4 regions of the Mesorhizobium sp. CNPSo 4661 genome follow, and region 4 is predicted to be linked to each of the others. Evidence: predicted binding sites of a transcription regulator. Region 4 holds the regulator's gene; each other region holds the start of a gene.

Region 1 (4,967 bases), on a different contig from region 4:
GATAGTGGCGGCGGGTGGCCGAAAAGCGCGCGTCGAAACCGACGGCGACGACGGCGGCTTTCAGGACGGCGACGCGCGCGCCGGCCGCCTGCAGATGGGCGTTGACGGCGTCGCGCACCTTGTCGGCCGGCCAGTCCCTGCTGAGGTCGACATGCGCCACCTGGGCGGTGGCGTGCACGCCGGCATCGGTGCGGCCGGCGGCACGTATTCTCAGGTCTTCGCCGCAGAACTTTTCGATCGCCTGCTCGATCGCCTGCTGCACCGAGGGCTGGTCGGCTTGATGCTGCCAGCCGGCGAACTGGCTGCCGTCATATTCGATATCGAGCCGAAAACGCGGCATGTTCAGACAATTACCGATGTCTGAGACGAGACCCTGTTTTCTCGGTGGAGCATGATCTTACCCGAAAACCGGTTCCCACTTTTCGCGAACGCGGACCTTCGGTTCGGGATCATGCTCTAGGCGGCCAAAGCGGTGAAGGCCGAAGCGTAGACCAGCCTGCCGGTCTCGGGCGCGTCGCCCCAGGCCAGCGCCTGCAGCGCCTCGCCCTGATACTCGCTCTCGAACTTCCCGGCGCGGGCATGGCTATAACCGAAGCGGCCGTAATAGACCGGATCGCCCAGAACCACGGCCAATTTCTCGCCGGCTTCCTTGAGGCGCACATGCGCCTCGCGGATCAGCGCGCCGCCGATGCCGGTGCCGTGAAAGGAGGGCTCGACCGCCAGCGGCGCAAGCGCGACAGCCGCGAACTCTTTGGCGCCGTTTCGCACGAAAAGCCGCGAGAAAAGAATATGGCCGACGACCTGGCCGTCTTCCTCGGCAACCAGCTCGACGACGGCATCGCCGCCGGTGACAAGGGCATCGACCAGGCCGGCTTCCGCCTGCTGGCCAAAGGCATGCTCTTCGACGAGGCGGATCGCCTCGCGATCCCGCGGCGTCGCCGCGCGTATCGACATCATGCTCATGTGAGTTTCATTCCTTTTTCGATCTTGGCTCCGCGCAAAAACTCCTGCGCGGCGGCAGGCTTTCCGCCCGCCCGTTGAACTTCGACCAGCCTGACCGCGCCTGCCCCGCAGGCAACCGTCAGCCGGTCATCGAGAATTCCTCCCGACTCGCCGACGCCATCCGAGAGCGTCGAGCGAAGCAGTTTCAGCCGCTCCATGCGGCCGCCAATTTCGACCTCGCACCACGCGCCCGGGAAGGGCGAGAGGCCGCGAATGTGATTGTGGACTTCGCCAGAAGGCCGCGTCCAGTCTACGCGTGTCTCCGATTTATCGATCTTTCGGGCGTAGGTCACCCCTGCCGTTGCCTGCGGGGTAAATGTCAGACAATTTATCCCCAACTGGGCGAGCGCCTCGACCATCAGCGAAGCGCCTTGTGCCATCAGGCGGTCATGCAATTCGCCGGCCGTCATATCGGGTGCGATGGCGACTTTTTCAACCAATGCCACCGGTCCGGTGTCCAGACCCTCTTCCATCTTCATGATCATCATGCCGGTTTCGCTATCTCCGGCCATGATCGCACGCTGGATGGGAGCAGCACCACGCCAGCGTGGCAAAAGCGAGGCATGGCCGTTGAGACAGCCGAGCCTGGCCGCCTCGAGAACCGCTTTCGGCAACAGCAGGCCATAGGCGACGACGACCGCGACATCGGCCTGCAAGGCGGCAAAAGCCTGTTGCTCGGCCTCGCTTTTCAGCGATGTCGGCGTGCGCACGTCGAGCCCCAGCCGCTCGGCCTCGCGCTGCACCGGGGACGGCGTCAGTTCCAGCCCGCGCCGGCCTGCGGCGCGCGGCGGCTGCGTGTAGACGGCCGCGATCTCGTGGCCGGCCTCGGCGATGGCGCGCAAGGTCGGCACGGAAAAATCCGGCGTGCCCATGAAGATGACGCGAAGCGGCATGATGTCCTGCGATCCTGTCTTGCGGTAGGCTCAGGTGCTCGCGCGACCGAAACGGCCCTTAGCCCACCATCTTGCCCGGCGCCTTGTCCTTGGCGAGCTTCTTGAACTTCCGCACCACCATGTCGCGCTTCAGCTTCGAGATGTGGTCGATGAACAGCACGCCGTTGAGATGGTCGATCTCGTGCTGCAGGCAGGTGGCCATCAGCCCCTCCGCCTGAATCTCCTGAAGCCTGCCGTCGCGGTCGAGATACTTCACCCGCACCGAGGCCGGGCGCTCGACCTCGGCGTAATAGTCGGGAATCGACAGGCAGCCTTCCTCATAGACGGAACGCTGGTCGGAACTCTCGAGCACTTCCGGATTGATGAAGACATGCGGCTGAGGCTCCTCGCCTTCCTTGGCGAGGTCGATGACCAGCAGCCGTCGCGGCTCGCCGACCTGGATGGCCGCAAGGCCGATGCCCGGCGCGTCATACATGGTTTCCAGCATGTCGTCGGCCAGCTTGCGCAAATCGGCATCGACGCGCTCGACCGGCTTGGAAAGCTGGCGCAGGACGGGATCGGGGAGAATGATGAGCGGCTTGATCGACATGGCGTCTCACCTAAGACGTCGTTGGAAAAGCGTCAACCGGTGTGGAATCGGCCTGTTCACGTTTTGATCTGTGCCACGCGGCCGAATCGGTTATGCTGGCCAAATGAACGACATGACCACCATCCTTTCACAACCGATCGCGCGGCTCGGCGCCTCCACGATCACGCTCGGCCAGGCGCTGGGTTTCGGCGTGTTGCTGCTGCTGTCGCTGTTTGTAGGATTGGCCGTGGCCTTGTGGCGCGCGGGCAAGGCGCGCGCGGTGGCCGCGGCCGAAGCGGCCGACCATGCCCGGGACACCGAGGCGCGCATCGCCGACGTCCTGCGGTCGCAGGCTGAGATGCACGGACGCATGGGCGCGATCGCCGAAGTGTTCGGGACGCGGCAGGCCGAGCTTACCCAGTCGCTCGGACAACGGCTCGACGCCATGACCGGCCGTCTCGGCCAGACCATGGCCGAGCAGACCAAGTCGACGCATGAAAGCCTTGCCAAGCTGCAGGAGCGGCTGGCGGTGATCGACACCGCGCAAGGCAACATCCAGTCCTTGGCCGGCCAGGTCGTGCAGCTGCAGGCGATCCTTTCCAACAAGCAGACACGCGGCGCCTTCGGCCAGTCGCGTATGGAGGCGATCGTCGCCGACGCCCTGCCGCATGGCGCCTATGAATTCCAGGCCAGCCTCTCCAACGGCAGCCGGCCCGATTGCCTGGTGCGGATGCCCAACGGCGCGCCGATGCTGGCCATCGACGCCAAGTTCCCGCTCGAAGCCTGGAACGCCATCCGTGCCGCCGAAGGCGCCGACATGCAGAAGGCGGCGGCGCAGGCTTTCCGGCGCGACATCGAGGTGCATATCCGCGATATCGCCGAAAAATACCTGCTCCAGGGCGAGACGCAGGACACCGCCTTCATGTTCGTGCCGTCGGAATCGGTGTTCGCCGAAATCCACGAGAATTTCGAGGCGGTGGTGCAGAAGGCGCATCGCGCCCGCGTCGTCATCGTTTCGCCCTCGTTGCTGATGCTGTCGATCCAGGTCATCCAGGCGATCCTCAAGGACGCCCGCATGCGAGAGCAGGCACATCTGATCCAGGGCGAGGTCATTCGGCTGATGGAGGACGTGGGGCGCGTCGACGAGCGCGTGCGCCGGCTGCAGACGCATTTCGGCCAGGCGGCGCGGGACATCGACGACATCCTGGTTTCGACATCGAAGGTGACCAAGCGCGGCCAGAAGATCGAGGCGCTGGAATTCGCCGAGGGCGAGACCGAGGCCGCGCGAAGTGCGGCGCCAAAGGCCGAAGGCGGTCCGCGCGTGGCCGATTCAAAGACCGGCCAGTTGAGGCTGCGCGTCGTCGAAGGCGACGAGTAGGCCGCTGAACGCGGACTTCCTCGCCTGCAAGGTCGCATACCTTGGAGATTGGCCAGAACGCCCATCGCTTCGTCATTCCAGGGCGGAGCAAGGAGCGAAGCGACGCGCGCAGACCCGAGACTCCATGCCGTGACGCTAAGACGTTGCAACGGTTACAGAATTCCGCACCGTTGCACACTTCGGCTAAGGTCTCGGCATGGATCCTCGGGTCCAGCCCGAGGATGACGAAGACGCGCAGGATTCGGCCAATTGCCGAGGCTTGCGCCAGCGGGCCGATCCGACAGCGCTACTGCTCTTCCGTCGTCGCCATGCCCTCGAATTCCGGGAGCCAATGCAGGGCTGACCGGTGCCATTTCTGTTGTCTCGGGACCAAGTCCTGACGCTGCCTGGCGGTCCCGACTCTGATCCCATAGACCTTCGGACCATCGCCGACCGACGTCGCGTAAAGATGCGAGCCGCAATCGGCACAAAAAGCCTGGGCGCGCCTGGCGCCGCTTGCCACGACCTTGATGTAGATCTTCGGCGCGCCCCGGGTGATCCGGTAGTCGCTTTCCGGCGCCGGGACGGTAACCCGGAAGGCGGTGCCGGTCAGTTGCTGACAGTCGGTGCAGTGGCAGATCGAGGTCTTTTCCGGATCGACCTCCGCCTCGTAGGCGATCGCGCCGCAATGGCATCCGCCGTCGATCTTCATCGTTCCTTCTCCTCACAAACTCGCTGCATTGAACCTAACCCTCCTCCGAGACCTCGGCGATGGCCTTGCGCCGCTGCTCCCATGTGCCAGTCGCCTGCGGCTTGACGAAGAGCCTTGAGATTTGCGGCATTTCCGTCTTGAGCCTTGCCTCCAGGCGCTCGACGCAGGCCTCGATCTCGGGCGCGGTGAGGTGATCCTCGAATTCGATGCTCAAGCCGGCGACGATTTCCTCCGGACCGATATGGACGCTCAATATGCCGTTCGCCCGCTGCACCGCAGGGTCTTGCTGGGCGATCGCCAGCACCCGCTTCTGCACCTGCGGCGAGGCCGGCTCGCCGAGCAGCAGGCTCTTGCTTTCGCGCGCCAGGAAGATCGCCGTCGCGCCCAGGATCAGCGCGATGCCGATCGAGGCGACGCCGTCGAGCTCGGGCATTT
Region 2 (4,967 bases), on a different contig from region 4:
CTGTTGCCACAGCTTGTATCTCTGCCGCCTGTGCCGCGCGAGCCGCCTCTTCCGCGGCGAGCTTGGCGGCAGCCGCTTCGCGGGCGGCGTCGTCCTGCGCGTCGAGCTTCGCCTTCACCTCGGCGGCCGGCTTTGCCTCGGAGCGATAGCCGAGACCCTTGAGGATCTCTTCCATGTCGTCGGCGGTGGCGCCGAGGATCGACATCATCGGCGGCGTCACCATGAAGGCGTGGCCGTCATAGGCGCCGTCCGGACGCTGGCCGAGGCCGGGCTTCCAGTTGGTCGCCGGGCGGATGAGGTCGGCAAGCCTTTCCAGGATGTCGACGCGCACGGCGCGGCGGCCGAGGTTGCGGTAGCCGGCAAGCTTGTAGAAGGTCTTGTCGAAGGCCGGGTCGATGACCACCGAGGTGCGGCCCGAGGCCAGCGCATGCACCACGTCGCCGAAGCCCGGCTTGTCCTTGCCGTCGTTCTTCAGCGCCCAGAGCAAGGTCACCAGGCCTGCCGGCGCCGGCTTGATCAGCGCAGGCACGAAGACATGGTAGGCGCCGAAGCGCACACCGAGGCGGCGAAGCGCCGCGCGGCCTTCCTGGTCGAGCGACTTCATCTCCTCCGCGATGTCGCGGCGGTTGATCAGGCCGAAATGCTCGACCAGCTGGAAGGCGATGCCGCGCGCGATGCCGGTGAGCTGGTCGGCATTCTTCAAGTCGACCAGCGGCTTCAAGAGCGACTCGATCTGGAAATTGACGAAACGCTCGGCGCGCGCCGCCACCTTGTCGCGGGCAGGGCCGGTCAGCTGCTCGTCTGCAAGCAACACCAGGCGCGGCTTCAGCGCCTCGTCGCCGGCGACCAGCGTGCCGATCGGCGCGCCGATCCAGCGCAAGATGCCGTCCGAGCCCAAGGCCAGGTCGCCATTGGCGCAGGCGGCAAAGCGCTCGGCGCGCGCGTCGAACTCGGCCGCGAGCGCCTTCTGGGCGGCGGTGCGCACCGCCTTGGCGTCCTCGCCGCCGGCGCTCTGGTCGGCGGTGAAGCGGAACCCTTGCAACTCGCCGACATGATGGCCTTCGACGAGGACGGTTCCGGTAGGGCTGATTTCGGCTTCAGGCATGGTATTTTCTCTAAGGCGCCGCATGAGGACGGAAGTCCTGCGGTCTACGAAGCGTTTCGTCAACCGCTCATGCAGCGCATCCGACAATCTGTCTTCGATTTCGCGCGTCTTTTCCTGCCAGTGTAGCTGATCGGCCAGCCAGCCGGGGCGGTTGGAGACGAAAGTCCACGTGCGGATCTGCGCGATCCGGTGCGAGAGCGTGTCGATATCGCCTTCCGTCGTGTCGGCGCGCCGCACCTGCTCGGCCATGTAATTCTCATCGACATGGCCATGACGAGCAAGGTCCATATAGATGGAGGCGATGAGGTCGGCATGCTGCGCCGGCGCAATCTTGCGGTAGTCGGGGAGCGCGCAGGCTTCCCACAGCAGCGCCACGCGCTCCTTGCCGGTGGCCAAGGCGCGGATATCGCCGTCGCGCGACAGATGCTCCAGCGCCTGCGCGTCCACGGCCGGCAGCGCGCGGGTCAGCCCTTCGACCGGTGCATTGGTCTCGATCGAGCGTTTCAGCGCATCGAGGCTGGAAAAGTCGAAATCCGCGGTGCGCCATTGCAGCACCTTCACCGGGTCGAAGTCGTGCGCCTCGACCTTGGCGACCAGATCCTCGTCGAACGGATCGACCTGGCCGGTGACGCCGAACGTGCCGTCGCGCAGGTGCCGGCCGGCGCGGCCGGCGATCTGGCCAAGCTCGGCCGCGGTCAGGTTGCGGTATTGGTAGCCGTCGAATTTGCGGTTCTGGGCAAAGGCGACATGGTCGAGGTCGAGGTTCAGCCCCATGCCGATGGCGTCGGTGGCGATGAGATAGTCGACGTCGCCGGACTGGAAGATCTCGACCTGCGCGTTGCGGGTGCGCGGCGAAAGCGCGCCAAGCACGACGGCTGCACCCCCCTGCTGGCGGCGGATCAGTTCGGCGATGGCATAGACCTCGTCGGCCGAGAAGGCGACGATCGCCGTGCGCCGCGGCAGCCGGGTGAGCTTCTTCGAGCCGGCATAGGCAAGGTGCGACAGCCGCGGCCGCGTCACTACCGACACACCCTTCAGCAGCTTCTGCAGGATGCCGTGCATGGTGGCGGCGCCCAGAAGCAGCGTCTCCTGGCGGCCGCGCAGATGCAGGATGCGATCGGTGAAGATATGGCCGCGCTCGAGATCGCCGGCGAGCTGCACCTCGTCGATGGCGACGAAGGCGGCGTCGGTCTCGCGCGGCATCGCCTCGACGGTGCAGACGGAATATTTCGCGCCGGCGGGCACGATCTTCTCCTCGCCGGTGATCAGCGCCACCTTGTGGGCGCCGACCTTCTCGCAGACACGGGCATAGACCTCGCGAGCAAGCAGTCTCAGCGGCAGGCCGATGATGCCGGTCTCGTGCGCGACCATGCGCTCGATGGCGAGATGGGTCTTGCCGGTGTTGGTGGGCCCTAGCACGGCCGTCACGTCGCGGCCTGAAAGGATCAGCGGCTGGGAATGTTTCGGCTGGATGTTCATCGGCTCGGAAATAAGGTTTCTGCCGCTTGTAGTCTGAAGCACGGCGATGCCGCCGCGTGTGACAGGCGACACATAGGGACTTCGGGCGTGAAGCGAAAGCGGAATGTTCCTTTGGAGACAGGCGAGGCAGGCCGGGGCGTTCAAAATCGGCTGCTTGTTAACGGCTGGAACGAGTCTGGAACGAATCAGCGACGAATCGCTGACTCGTTCTGATTCAGGTTTTGTTCACGGCTATATGTGGATTTTTTGACGCTGAGTCTCACCACATGCTGAATCGGGCAATTGGCCCGATTCATGCTTGACCGCCGCTGGACCCGAGCGGTCGTTAACTTTTGCCGGCGAGCCATCGCGGTCGACTCGAGGTGCGCCCACAAGGTTATGAAATTGTTGATTTTTCTTAACGGCTTTTAACGGTTTCGGTAATGTTTCGGCGCTTCGCCATTAACTTTTCGGCCAAAGCCAGAACGAATCGGCGACGAATCAGAGATGCGGGAAGTTTCCCGGTTTGTTCACCCCTAGATATGGTGTTATCCACAGCTTGTCCACCGAGGATTCACAGCTTGTGAGAGGGGTTGCGCACAGGGCGTGGCCGGGGCCGTTAACTTTTGCGTGCCGGATTGAGGCACGGTGTCGCGCCGGGCTTGCCGGCGGGCGAAAAAGGCGGCTCCGTTGCCGGAGCCGCCTTGGCGTCGTGCGTCTCAGACGAAGTACTGGCCGCCATTGGCGGTGATGGTCGAGCCGGTGATGAAGCCGGCCTCGTCGGAAGCCAGAAAGACGACGCAGCGCGCGATCTCTTCCGGCTCGCCGAGGCGGCCGACCGGGATCTGCGGGATGATGCGCTCGTTGAGCACCTTCTCGTCGATCGCCTTGACCATCTCGGTCGCGATATAGCCGGGGCAGATGACGTTGACGGTGATGCCCGCGCGGGCGCCTTCCTGGGCAAGAGCCTTGCTGAAGCCGATGTCGCCGGCCTTGGCGGCCGAGTAGTTGGCCTGGCCGGCCTGGCCCTTCTGGCCGTTGATCGAGGAAATGGTGACGACGCGGCCGAACTTGCGGTCGCGCATGCCGCTCCACAAAGGATGCGTCATGTTGAAGACACCGGAGAGGTTGGTGTCGATGACTTCCTTCCACTGCGCGGGCGTCATCTTGTGGAACATGGCGTCGCGGGTGATGCCGGCATTGTTGACCAGCACGGAGACCGGACCGAGATCGGCCTCGACCTGCTTGATGCCGGCGGCGCAGGCCTCGTAGTCGGCGACGGACCATTTGTAGACCGGGATGCCGGTCTCGGCCTTGAATTTCTGTGCCGCCTCGTCATTGCCGGCATAGTTCGCCGCGACCGAATAGCCGGCGTTCTTCAAGGCGACCGATATCGCCGCGCCGATGCCGCGCGACCCGCCCGTGACGATTGCTACCTTGCTCATATGTGCTCCTCCCAGAGTGAATGGTGAATAGTGAATGGTGAATGGTCATCGCGAAAGCCCTGCGGCCCACCATTCACCATTTTTCCATTCACCCCATTGCTTCCACGCACATGGCGACGCCCATGCCGCCGCCGATGCAAAGCGTGGCGAGACCCTTCTTGGCGCCGCGGCGACGCATCTCGTAGACCAGCGTGTTGAAGACGCGGGCGCCAGATGCGCCGATCGGATGGCCGATGGCGATGGCGCCGCCATTGACGTTGACGATCGAGGGGTCCCAGCCCATGCCCTTGTTGACGGCGCATGCCTGCGCGGCGAAGGCTTCGTTGGCCTCGACGAGGTCGAGATCCTTGACCGACCAGCCGGCCTTTTCCAGCGCCCGCTTCGAAGCGGGAATAGGCCCCGTGCCCATGATCGCCGGATCGACGCCGGCGGTCGCCCAGGAGGCGATGCGGACCAGCGGGGTGATGCCGCGCCGGGCAGCCTCGGCCTCGGTCATCAGCAGCGCGCCGGCGGCGCCGTCATTGATGCCGGACGCGTTGGCGGCCGTGACCGTGCCATCCTTGTCGAAAGCGGGCTTCAGCTTGGTCATGGCGTCGAGCGTCGCGCCGAGACGGATATACTCGTCCTGGTCGACGATGGTGTCGCCCTTCTTGCCCTTGATGGTGAAGGCGACGATCTCGTCCTTGAACCTGCCGGCCTTCTGCGCGGCCTCGGCCTTGTTCTGCGAGGCCAGCGCGAACTCGTCCTGGGTTTCGCGGGTGATCTGGAACTGGCGGGCGACGTTCTCGGCAGTGTTGCCCATATGGTAGCCGTTGAAGGCATCCCACAGGCCGTCCTTGATCATGGTGTCGATCATCTTGTAGTCGCCCATCTTGACGCCGGCGCGCAGATGCTCGGCATGCGGCGACAGCGACATCGATTCCTGGCCGCCGGCGACGATCACCTTGGCATCGCCGGTG
Region 3 (4,967 bases), on a different contig from region 4:
GACATCGCCTTCATTGGGTGCGATCTCAACCGGCTGGCCGAGGCGGAAGCGGCCGTTGCCGCGCTGGCGGCGAAGGAAAGCGGCATCGACATCCTGATCAACAACGCGGCGCTGATCATCAACCGGCCGTTCGAGGAATTCTCTCTCGCCGAGTATGAGGACCAGATCCGCGTCAACTCCTCGGCCGCCTTCGCGCTGGCGCGGGCCTGCGCTCCCGGCATGAAGGCCAAGGGCTACGGCAAGATCGTCAACTTCTGCTCGATCACGCTCAACGGCCGCTGGGATGGCTACGTGCCCTATGTCGCGTCGAAAGGCGCCATGCTCGGCCTCACCAAATCGCTGGCGCGCGAGCTCGGACCGCATGGCATCAGGGTGAACGCCGTGTCGCCGGGCGCGGTGGTCTCGGAGGCGGAAGAGCGCGTCTTCGGCGACCGGCTGGAGGAGTACAATGACTGGATCCTCGCGAACCAGAGCCTGAAGAAGCGTATCGAGCCGGCCAACGTTGCCGACCTCGTGCTGTTCCTCGTCTCGCCGGCCTCCGACATGATCAGCGGCCAGAACATCGCCGTGGACGGCGGCTGGTGACGGCCGGCATGGCTGAGCTTCGAGACGGCCGCGCGCGGCTCGTGCTCGCGCCCGACAAGGGTGGTGCGATCGCCCGTTACGATGCGCTTGTCGGCAGCGCGCGGGTTCCGCTTTTGAGGGCTGGGGACGGCACCGGCACATCCGGTTGCCAGCTCCTCGTGCCGTGGTCGAACCGCATTTCCGGCGGGGGCTTCACCTTCGACGGCCTCTTTCATGCCATCGAGCCGAATGTGCCCGGCGAGACTTTCCCGATTCATGGCGACGGCTTCCAGAAGCCGTGGCGGCTTGCCAGCCATACCGACACCGAGGCGGAGCTGACGCTCGATGACGGCGCGATCGGTCCTTACCGCTATGCGGCGTCGGTTACCTATACGCTGCAGGACGGCGCGCTGGAGGCGCGGCTGATTGTTGAAAATCGCGCCGGCATGCGCCTGCCCTATGGCCTCGGCTTCCACCCCTGGTTTCCGCGCGTCGCCAGGACCACGCTTAAGGCGAAGGCGCAGCGCGTCTGGCTGGAGGACGAGCGCCATTTGCCGGTCGGGGTGGCGCCTGTCGCCGAGCATCCATGGTGGGATTTTTCCCAAACCTCGCTTTTGCCGGCGGGCTGGGTGAACAACGGCTTCTCCGGCTGGGATGGACACGCGACCATCGTGCAACCGGGGCGGATTTCCGTTTCGCTCACCGCCTCGCCAACGCTCGATGTCTATATCCTCTATTCGCCGTCACCCGATGCCGGCTTCTTCTGCTTCGAACCGGTCTCTCACCCTGTCGATGCGCATCACGGCGAAGGGCTGACGGTGCTGGAGCACGGGCAAGCGATGAGCGCGACGATGCGGTTGGACTGGACGGTGACCGATTGAGCGTGCCGCCGCTGGAACTGCTGATCTCCCCCGCAAGGTGGAGATTGGACGTCGCGTCGGCTTCGCCAATTTCCAACGTCGCAAGAGGACACGCCGGAAACAGCCCCCTCTACAACTCCTTCTCCGCCAGCTCCCTGAACCCGTCCGGCACCGAGCGCGCGCCTTCGAGCGCCACCGTGCCGTAGCCGACGGCCTCCTTGCCGAAACGCTGGCGAATCTTGTCGATGGCGCGGTCGGCTCCGAAGCGAGCCAGCCCCTTGCGGCTGCCGGGCCTGAGCTTCTCATCCGCCAGGCCGAGTGGCAGTTCGAGCTGCAATTCGGCATGTTCCTCCAGATGCGAGACGGAGATGGCGAGCAGCGAGATGTCCCGCTCGCCTGGATGGGCGGCCAGCACGCCGCGCACCAGTTCTTCGGCGATCTCGGCCAGCATCGCTGTCGCCTGGATCGGCTGGTCGAGCGTGATCGAGCGGCTGACCGCGCGCATGTTGGCGAACCGCACGCGAACCGTGATTGTGCGTCCGGGCCGGTCCTTGGCACGCAACCGGCTGGCGACGCGGTCGGCCAGATGCAGCAGCGTCGGCACGAAGACGCGCGGCAGCGCCGGTTTCCTGCCCAACGCCGATTGCGCGCCGGCGGAATGTGCTCGCCGATGCGTCTCGAGTTTGCGCGGGTCGCGGTTCCAGGCAAGCGCGGCAAGTTTCTGGCCGGCGGCGTGGCCGATCAGCCGCTCCAGCGCGCCGCTGTGCGTGCGCGCCAACTGCCCGATGGTCTCGACGCCGATCTCGGCGAGCCTGGCCTTGGTCGCCGGGCCGACGCCCCACATCAGCGTGACGGGCAGGTCGTGCAGGAAGGCGAGCTCGGTGCCGGGCTCGACCACCACCAGCCCGTCTGGCTTGGCCACCTGCGAGGCGATCTTGGCCAGATGTTTTGTGCGCGCCACGCCGATCGAGATCGGCAGGCCGAGCTCGGCCCTCACGCGGTCGCGGATTTTTCGCGCGATCTCTTGCGGAGGACCAAAAAGATGCGTGCAGCCGGCGACATCGGCGAACGCCTCGTCGATCGAGATGCGCTCGACCACGGGCGTGAAATCGTCGAGCACCTCGATCGCGGCGTCGCCGAGACGCTGGTACTCGGAAAAATGGCCGCCGACGAAGATGAGCTGCGGGCAGAGCTCGCGCGCCTTGCGGCCAGGCATGCCGCCGCGCACGCCGAAGACCTTGGCCTCATAGGAAGCCGCCAGCACCACGCCGCCGCCGACTGCGATCGGCTTGCCACGCAATGACGGATCGAGCAACTGCTCGACCGAGGCGTAGAAGGCGTCGAGATCGGCATGCAGGATGGTGGCGGCCGCAGCGGCGTTTGTGGCGAGCATCCCGCGCTCCATCTCCATCCGGTCCGCATTGCGGCAGCGCAGCATTAGCTGCGTCTTTCGTAAGGGATTTTAATCGGAACATAAAGAGAACAAAAGCGGTCTCTCGTCAAGTCGGCGGGGCTGTACACCAGAACAGTTGCAACCGTGCACAACCGAGACGTTTGCCGGCCGGTTGTGCGCGACGCCTCGCTCTTGAGGGGACATGGTCGCAAGCGGCCATGGGAGCCTCGCGTGTGAAGCGCGGCGGCTTTGCAACGCCCAAGAACGGCGTTCCACGCGGGGCGACCCCTCTGCCGCTTTTGGCGCCCCCGGTCTGAGGGGCGATTGCTTGCGCTTATGCCGGTTTGGCGTATTGCTCGGCGCTCAGCACCTCGATGCACTGGAACGGCTGGTTGCCTTCCACCCAGGCGTCATGGCCGGGCGGGATGGTGTAGGAACTGCCGGCCTCGAAGGTCTTTTGCGTGCCGTCGGTCATCCGCACCGTGATCGAGCCGGATACGACATAGCCGACATGCGAGACCTGGCAGCTATCGGTCTTGACCACTGGCTTGACGCATTCGGACCATCTCCAGCCCGGCTGCATGTTCATCCGCCCGAGCGTATAGCCCGGCAGCCGGACGATCTCGACGCGCGTCTTGGCGGGCGCGCGCACCTCGTCGGGATTGTTATGCGATTTGGATTCGAGTTTCGTCACGTTCATTGCAACTTCGGCCATGGTGTCCTCCCATGCGTGAAGCGGCGCCTGACGTTGCGATCATCGTCGGCGACCGCGACACTATCCATAGGCCTTATTATGAGTGATTGCTAATGCAATCGAGGCGACCGCGAGCTGGGCCAGGCGCTTGGCGCACCCGTCATGAGGCGCATATGCCAGCCCCTCGGGCGACGGTCCCTGGCCATGTTCGGACCGAAGTCTCACCGCACCAACGCAGAGGCCCGAGGCGCCGATTTCGAGGCAACCGCAGCGGCTCCATTTCATTTGGGCTAGCAAGCCGCCGGACAAAGTCCCTTCATCGGCGGTCGACGACGGGGTGCCCGCCATTCCTGCGATATGGCGGGCACTCCTCTCCCTTTGGAAACTGTCTTGGAGCTGCTGGCCGTGCTACCCGGCAACATCATCGCGAACCTGTTTGCCGCGCTGCTTTTGGCGGGATTTGTCGTCGGCGTCTTCCTTCTGGTCGGCAGGCCCCTCTGGCCACAGCGCCATGCCCAGATGGTGGTCCTTCTCCCAATCGACACCATGGCCACCGGATCGGTGCGCAAGGCCTATGTCGAGCCATGGTTGCCTGCTCGCTTCGATCTCAAGCTCGCGCCCGTCAGGCCACTCGACAAAGGCAGGCGAGGGAACCAGTCCGCGCCTCATACCGTTGATTGAGCGAAGGGATGGCGCTGGCGGAGGCCGCCATGCATAATTTCGAACTCATCGATCTTCTGTGCGTCATCGACGCATGCGCGAGCGACCGTTTCGCCGGACGTCTCGTGCCTATGTCGAAGGCCGTCGAGGAATTGCGCGTCCTGACCGGCGATTTCGTTTCGTCGGATAGGGATGCGGCCAACGCCTTGACGCAGGTCGCGCTCGAGCGCGGCTGCGCGGTGCTCTTCGACGAGCAGCCGGGCGCGGATATCATAGGCGAGCTGTAATCCTTCCCTCAAGGGGAGATTGGCGCTCATTTCGCCAGGGTGATCATCCGTCCCGCATACACCGCGCGGTTGCCGAGCTCGGCGCTGCAGTCCGACTTTACGGCGGAGCTCCCCGTCATTGTGACAGTGTCCCCGACCAGCCGCAGGCAACTGCCCTGGGCGTTCATGTCCGAATTTCCGGCATAGGCGATAGCGGCGTCCGGAGCGTAGATGAAACCGCTCACCACCGAGCCGGACCCGCCGTTGAGCGTCAGCGCCTGCGTATTGCCATGCGCCTGGTAGATGGTGATGCCGGCGTAGGGGCCGCTGGTCGGCGGCGACAGGTTCACCTGTTCGTTGGCGTTGATGTAGAGCTGCGAGTTCTCCATCAGGAAGATCGTCACGCCCTGGCCGCTGAGGCTGCCGTTGCCGCCTGGTTTTATAGTGACGTTGCGCATGATGTAGGTGCCTGGATCAAGGGTGATCTTCCCCGACAGGGTCTTGTCGCAATAGGTGCCCGGCGAGAGCGT
Region 4 (4,967 bases):
ACGCGGAGCTCGATCGCGCCGCGCTCGACAAGCCCGTGACCTTCAAGGCGGTCGACACCGGCTGCGACGACGTGGCGTTGCTTGGCTTCACTTCAGGCACGACCGGCGTGCCGAAGGCGACCATGCATTTCCACCGCGACCTGATGATCATCGCCGACGCCTACGCCCGCGAGATCCTCCAGGTGACGCCCGACGACGTCTTTGTCGGTTCCCCTCCATTGGCCTTTACCTTCGGCCTTGGCGGGCTTGCCATTTTCCCGCTCCGCGTCGGCGCGGCGGCGACATTGCTGGAGCAGGCGACGCCGCCCAACATGATCCACATCATCGAGACCTACAGGGCGACCATCTCCTTCACGGCGCCGACGGCCTACAGGGCGATGCTCAAGGCCATGGACGAAGGCGCTGACCTGTCTTCGCTGCGCGTCGCCGTGTCTGCCGGCGAAACGTTGCCCGCTCCCGTCTTCGAAGAGTGGACGCGAAAGACCGGCAAGCCGATTCTGGACGGCATCGGCGCCACCGAGATGCTGCATATCTTCATCTCCAATCGCTTCGACGACATGAAGCCCGCATCGACCGGCAAGCCGGTGGGCGGCTACGAGGCGCGCATCGTCGACGAGGAGATGCGCGAGTTGCCGCATGGCGCGACGGGAAGGCTGGCGGTGCGTGGGCCGACAGGCTGCCGCTACATGGCCGACGATCGCCAGAAGGACTATGTGCGGGATGGCTGGAACCTGACGGGCGACACCTTCGTGCAGGACGAAGACGGCTTCTTCCATTTCGCCGCCCGCTCCGATGACATGATCGTCAGCGCCGGCTACAACATTGCCGGGCCGGAAGTCGAGGCCGCGCTACTGTCGCATCCGGATGTCGCGGAATGCGCCGTCATCGGCGCCGAGGACGCCGAACGCGGCCAGATCGTCGAGGCGCATGTCGTGCTGGCGCCGGGCGCGGCGCCGGATGCCGCGACGGTCAAGCGTCTGCAGGATCACGTCAAGGCAACGATCGCGCCCTACAAATACCCGCGCTCGGTGAAGTTCATCGCCGCCTTGCCCAAGACCCAGACCGGCAAGATCCAGCGCTTCCGCCTGCGCGCCGAAAAGCCCCATTGAGCGAGAAAGCCCGATTCAGGTGACGGCCTCCTTGACCGCGAAGCGCGCTTCCCGCCAGACGCCGGTGCGCAGGATGTCTTCCAGCACTTCGACGGCCTCCCAGACATCCCGATAGCCGACATAGAGCGGTGTGAAGCCGAAGCGGATGGTGTATGGCGCGCGGAAATCGCCGATCACGCCGCGCTCGATCAGGGCGCGCATCACCTGGTAACCGTGCGGATGGGCGAACGACACCTGGCTGCCACGCTCGGCGCCATCGCGCGGGCTTTCCAGTTCGAGGCCGAAGGCGCCGCATCGGGCTTCGACAAGCCGGATGAACAAGTCCGTCAGGGCGATGCTTTTGTCGCGCACGGCATTCATGTCGACCTTGTCCCAGAGGTCCAGCGCTCCCTTCAGCGCCCGCATCGACAGCACCGGCTGCGTTCCGCACAGGAACCGGCGGATGCCCGTGCCCATGGCGTAGCCCTGCTCGAACGCGAAAGGCCGGGCGTGCCCCCACCAGCCGCTGAGCGGCTGGCGAATGTCGCCGTGGTGGCGATTCGCGGCGTAGATGAAGGCGGGCGCGCCCGGGCCGCCATTGAGATACTTATAAGTGCAGCCGACAGCGAAGTCGGCACTCGAACCATCAAGATCCACCGGCAACGCGCCTGCAGTATGGCAGAGGTCCCAAACGATCAGCGCGCCGGCTTCGTGGGCCTTGCGCGTCAAGGCCGCCATGTCGCGCAACCGGCCGGACTTGTAGTTGACGTGGTTGACTAGGATGACCGCGACTTGGCTGTCGATCAGCTCCTCGATCGTCGGGGCGTCGACACCTTCGAGCCGCAGCACCGTGCCGGGGCGCGTGGAGGCCACGCCCTCCGCCATGTAGAGATCGGTCGGAAAACTGTCGCCCTCGGCAACGATCACGGATCGGTCGGGCCGCATCGCCAGCGCCGCATGCAGGACCTTGTAGATGTTGATCGAGGTCGTATCGCAAACGACGGTCTGTCCGGCCGCCGCGCCGATCAGCCGCCCGAGCCGGTCGCCCAGTTCGACCGGCATTTGGAACCAGCCCGCGGTATTCCAGGCGCGGATAAGATCATGCGCCCATTCGCGCGTTGCCGCTTTCTCGATCTCGTCGAAAACCTCGGAGGACGCCGCACCCAGCGAGTTGCCGTCGAGATAGATCACCCCTTCCGGCAGGATGAAGCGATCGCGCAGGGCGCGCAGCGGATCCGCGGCATCCATCGCCTCGACTTCAGCACGGCCAGGAATTCCCCTCATCGCGTTACCGCCTCCATCTCGACCCAGCGCCGCTCGCAAATCGCCAGACGGCCAACGGCGGTTGTCTCACCCCAGTCGGCGTCGGGGCAAGAACCTTTCGTCCTGTGTTAGATGGTCCATAGACCGCGAGAACAGAGAACCGGCAAATCGCCGAAGTTGGCATTTTGGGTTCGTTTCGTTCACGGTGCAGCATGCGCAAAGGGTGGTCCACGCGGTCCGACCCGCGCTTTCGTGATGGCGCTGCCTGCTGTTTCAACTTAGGCAGTGCTGCAAAATCGAGCGGAATCAATGCCACCGCCCTACTGGCGGCGGCTGGCGTCCTCGAATGCAACATTGTTTCGGCAGCCTTAAGAAATTCATTAAACTTTAAACGGTTGCGGAACACAACTGGAACAGATAGTGTTTGTTCTGGGTTTGTTTTTCCGATTCTGGTTTCAGAACCCGTGGGGGCCGCCAATGCTGACGCGCAAACAACATGAACTCCTGATGTTCATCCATGAACGCCTCAAGGAGAGCGGGATCCCTCCATCCTTCGACGAGATGAAGGAGGCGCTGGACCTTGCCTCGAAGTCCGGCATCCACCGGCTGATCACGGCGCTGGAAGAGCGTGGCTTCATTCGCCGGCTGCCGAACCGGGCGCGCGCCCTCGAAGTCTTGCGCCTGCCCGACTCGATCGCGCCTGGCCTGAATGCCGCGAAGAAGTTCTCGCCAAGCGTCATCCAAGGCGGCCAAGGCAATCTCAACCGCCAAGTCAAGCCGGCAGCGCCTTCGCGCACGCCGACACCCAGCAATGACGACGACGCTGTTTCGGCCGTATCCATTCCGGTAATGGGCCGCATTGCCGCCGGCGTGCCGATCGACGCCATCCAGCACCAGACGCACTCGATCTCGGTGCCGCCGGACATGATCATGGGCGGCGAGCACTATGCGCTGGAGGTCAAGGGCGACTCGATGATAGAGGCCGGTATCTTCGACGGCGACACCGTCATCATCCGCAACGCCAATACGGCAAGCCCGGGCGAGATCGTGGTGGCGCTGGTCGACGACGAGGAAGCGACCTTGAAGCGGTTTCGCCGCAAGGGTGCCTCGATCGCGCTCGAGGCCGCCAATCCGGCCTATGAGACCCGGATCTTTGGACCGGATCGGGTCAAGGTTCAGGGCAAGCTCGTCGGACTTATCCGTCGCTACTGAGCAGGACCGCGCGGCGGTCTTCGCCGGAAATGCGTGACATCTATTCTGTCGGCTGCGGCGCGGCCGCCGGCTTTTCCGGTCGTTGATAGGGCGGCAGCCCCCTCGCCTCGCGTGTGTATTTCCGCTGCTCGTGCCAGGGACGATATGGTTCGTCGACCGCGTAGCGAACGGTTGGCCGGGCGGTCGCCGATTGCGGATCGAAGAAGATGGCGGCGCTGCCGTCGCGCGCCAGCTGCCGCTTGGTGACGACAAGCACGCGCGGATCGCGGCATGGGTTGTAGGCCGTTGCATCGTTGATGACGATGAGATCTGCGAACCCGCAGGCCGGTCGGGCGCTGCCGCGGTTCTCGGCAAGCGCGACGATGGCGCCGGAAGGATGCCGGCCGATGCAGAGGTCTCCGGTGCAGTAGAAGGGCGAGCCAAGCGGCAGGTCGACGGGATCGGCGATGTCGAGGGCGTCCTTGGCGAACGTCTCCGGCGGCACGATATCCTCGGCTTTCAGCGCTCGTTTCCAGTTGTCGGTGGTGAACTCGTTGGAGCGCGCGCGGTTGATCGCAAGCTCGCCGCCTCCGATCGGCATCGCCACCAGATGCGCGTCCTCCGAGACAAGCACATCCGGCGTGCGGACATGGGGAATGGCCAGCAGCGCCGCGAGCGCGAAGGGTACCGCGGCACAAGCCTGAGCCACGTGGTCGCCATCGTTGCGATGACAAGCGCGACCGTCGCCAGCAGCACCGACTGGATCGAGATCAGCCCGACGGCGTCGACCGGTGAGCGCTCGGATATCCACGCCGAAATAGCGATCATCGCCATCAGGCCCTTGCCCATGACAAAGAGGAAGGGACCGTCGAAGCCGAAGGGCATGGCCAGCGCGCTCAACACGGCGAACGGCATGACGATCAGCGAGACGATCGGCATGACCGCCAGATTGGCCAGCAGGCTGAGCGGCGACACGCGCTGAAAATGCCAGATCGCAAACAGCAACGTCGCGCTGCCCGCGATGAGCGACGTCACGGCGGCGCCACCCACTCCTATAGCCAGTTTTCGCGATACGAAGCCGAGAAACGAACGCTTTGCCGGCGCGGTCGTTTTGCCGGCGCGATAGTCGGCAAAGCCGGCATAGGCGCCAACGAGAGCCGCGGTGGCGGCGAAGGACATCTGAAAGCTCGGGCCGACCACTTCGTGCGGCGAGACCAGGATGACGGCGATGGCAGAGATCGCCAGGTTGCGCATGGTCAGCGCCGCGCGGTCGAAAAGCACGGCGACCAGCATCACGGCCAGCATGATGAAGCTTCGCTCGGCCGCGACCACGATGCCGGAGATCACCAGATAGGCGGCAATCGAGGCCAGCGCGATTGCAGCGGCATATTTCTTCACCGGTCGGCGTGACGAGAAATCCGGAAA

The links. The regulator LexA, encoded in region 4, represses DNA repair genes until DNA is damaged. The targets are predictions, from matches to a motif close to TGTTCNNNNTGTGTTCNG.
Region 1: a site for LexA is predicted at 2,538-2,555, ahead of AC0YKC_RS12215 (DNA recombination protein RmuC). Genes of this name have one in related genera too.
Region 2: a site for LexA is predicted at 2,750-2,767, ahead of AC0YKC_RS08575 (helicase-related protein). Genes of this name have one in related genera too.
Region 3: a site for LexA is predicted at 2,892-2,909, ahead of dinB (DNA polymerase IV). Genes of this name have one in related genera too.

What each region holds. Positions count from the first base shown of each region.
Region 1 is NZ_JBWGIO010000007.1:110,120-115,086, forward strand. It holds gene truA (tRNA pseudouridine(38-40) synthase TruA) at 1-340, opposite strand, end outside; gene AC0YKC_RS12200 (GNAT family N-acetyltransferase) at 457-963, opposite strand; gene fmt (methionyl-tRNA formyltransferase) at 960-1,895, opposite strand; gene def (peptide deformylase) at 1,954-2,484, opposite strand; gene AC0YKC_RS12215 (DNA recombination protein RmuC) at 2,588-3,841, shown strand; gene AC0YKC_RS12220 (GFA family protein) at 4,128-4,532, opposite strand; gene AC0YKC_RS12225 (cation diffusion facilitator family transporter) at 4,567-4,967, opposite strand, start outside.
Region 2 is NZ_JBWGIO010000005.1:30,082-35,048, forward strand. It holds gene AC0YKC_RS08575 (helicase-related protein) at 1-2,584, opposite strand, end outside; gene phbB (acetoacetyl-CoA reductase) at 3,283-4,008, opposite strand; gene AC0YKC_RS08585 (acetyl-CoA C-acetyltransferase) at 4,097-4,967, opposite strand, start outside.
Region 3 is NZ_JBWGIO010000008.1:131,428-136,394, forward strand. It holds gene AC0YKC_RS13800 (SDR family oxidoreductase) at 1-585, shown strand, start outside; gene AC0YKC_RS13805 (aldose 1-epimerase) at 594-1,445, shown strand; gene dinB (DNA polymerase IV) at 1,555-2,817, opposite strand; gene AC0YKC_RS13815 (cupin domain-containing protein) at 3,152-3,532, opposite strand; gene AC0YKC_RS13820 (polymerase) at 3,902-4,192, shown strand; gene AC0YKC_RS13825 (hypothetical protein) at 4,222-4,458, shown strand; gene AC0YKC_RS13830 (TadE/TadG family type IV pilus assembly protein) at 4,485-4,967, opposite strand, start outside.
Region 4 is NZ_JBWGIO010000023.1:29,911-34,877, forward strand. It holds gene AC0YKC_RS28530 (benzoate-CoA ligase family protein) at 1-1,109, shown strand, start outside; gene kynU (kynureninase) at 1,125-2,372, opposite strand; gene lexA (transcriptional repressor LexA) at 2,829-3,563, shown strand; partial or broken gene AC0YKC_RS28545 (ComEC/Rec2 family competence protein) at 3,604-4,967, opposite strand, start outside.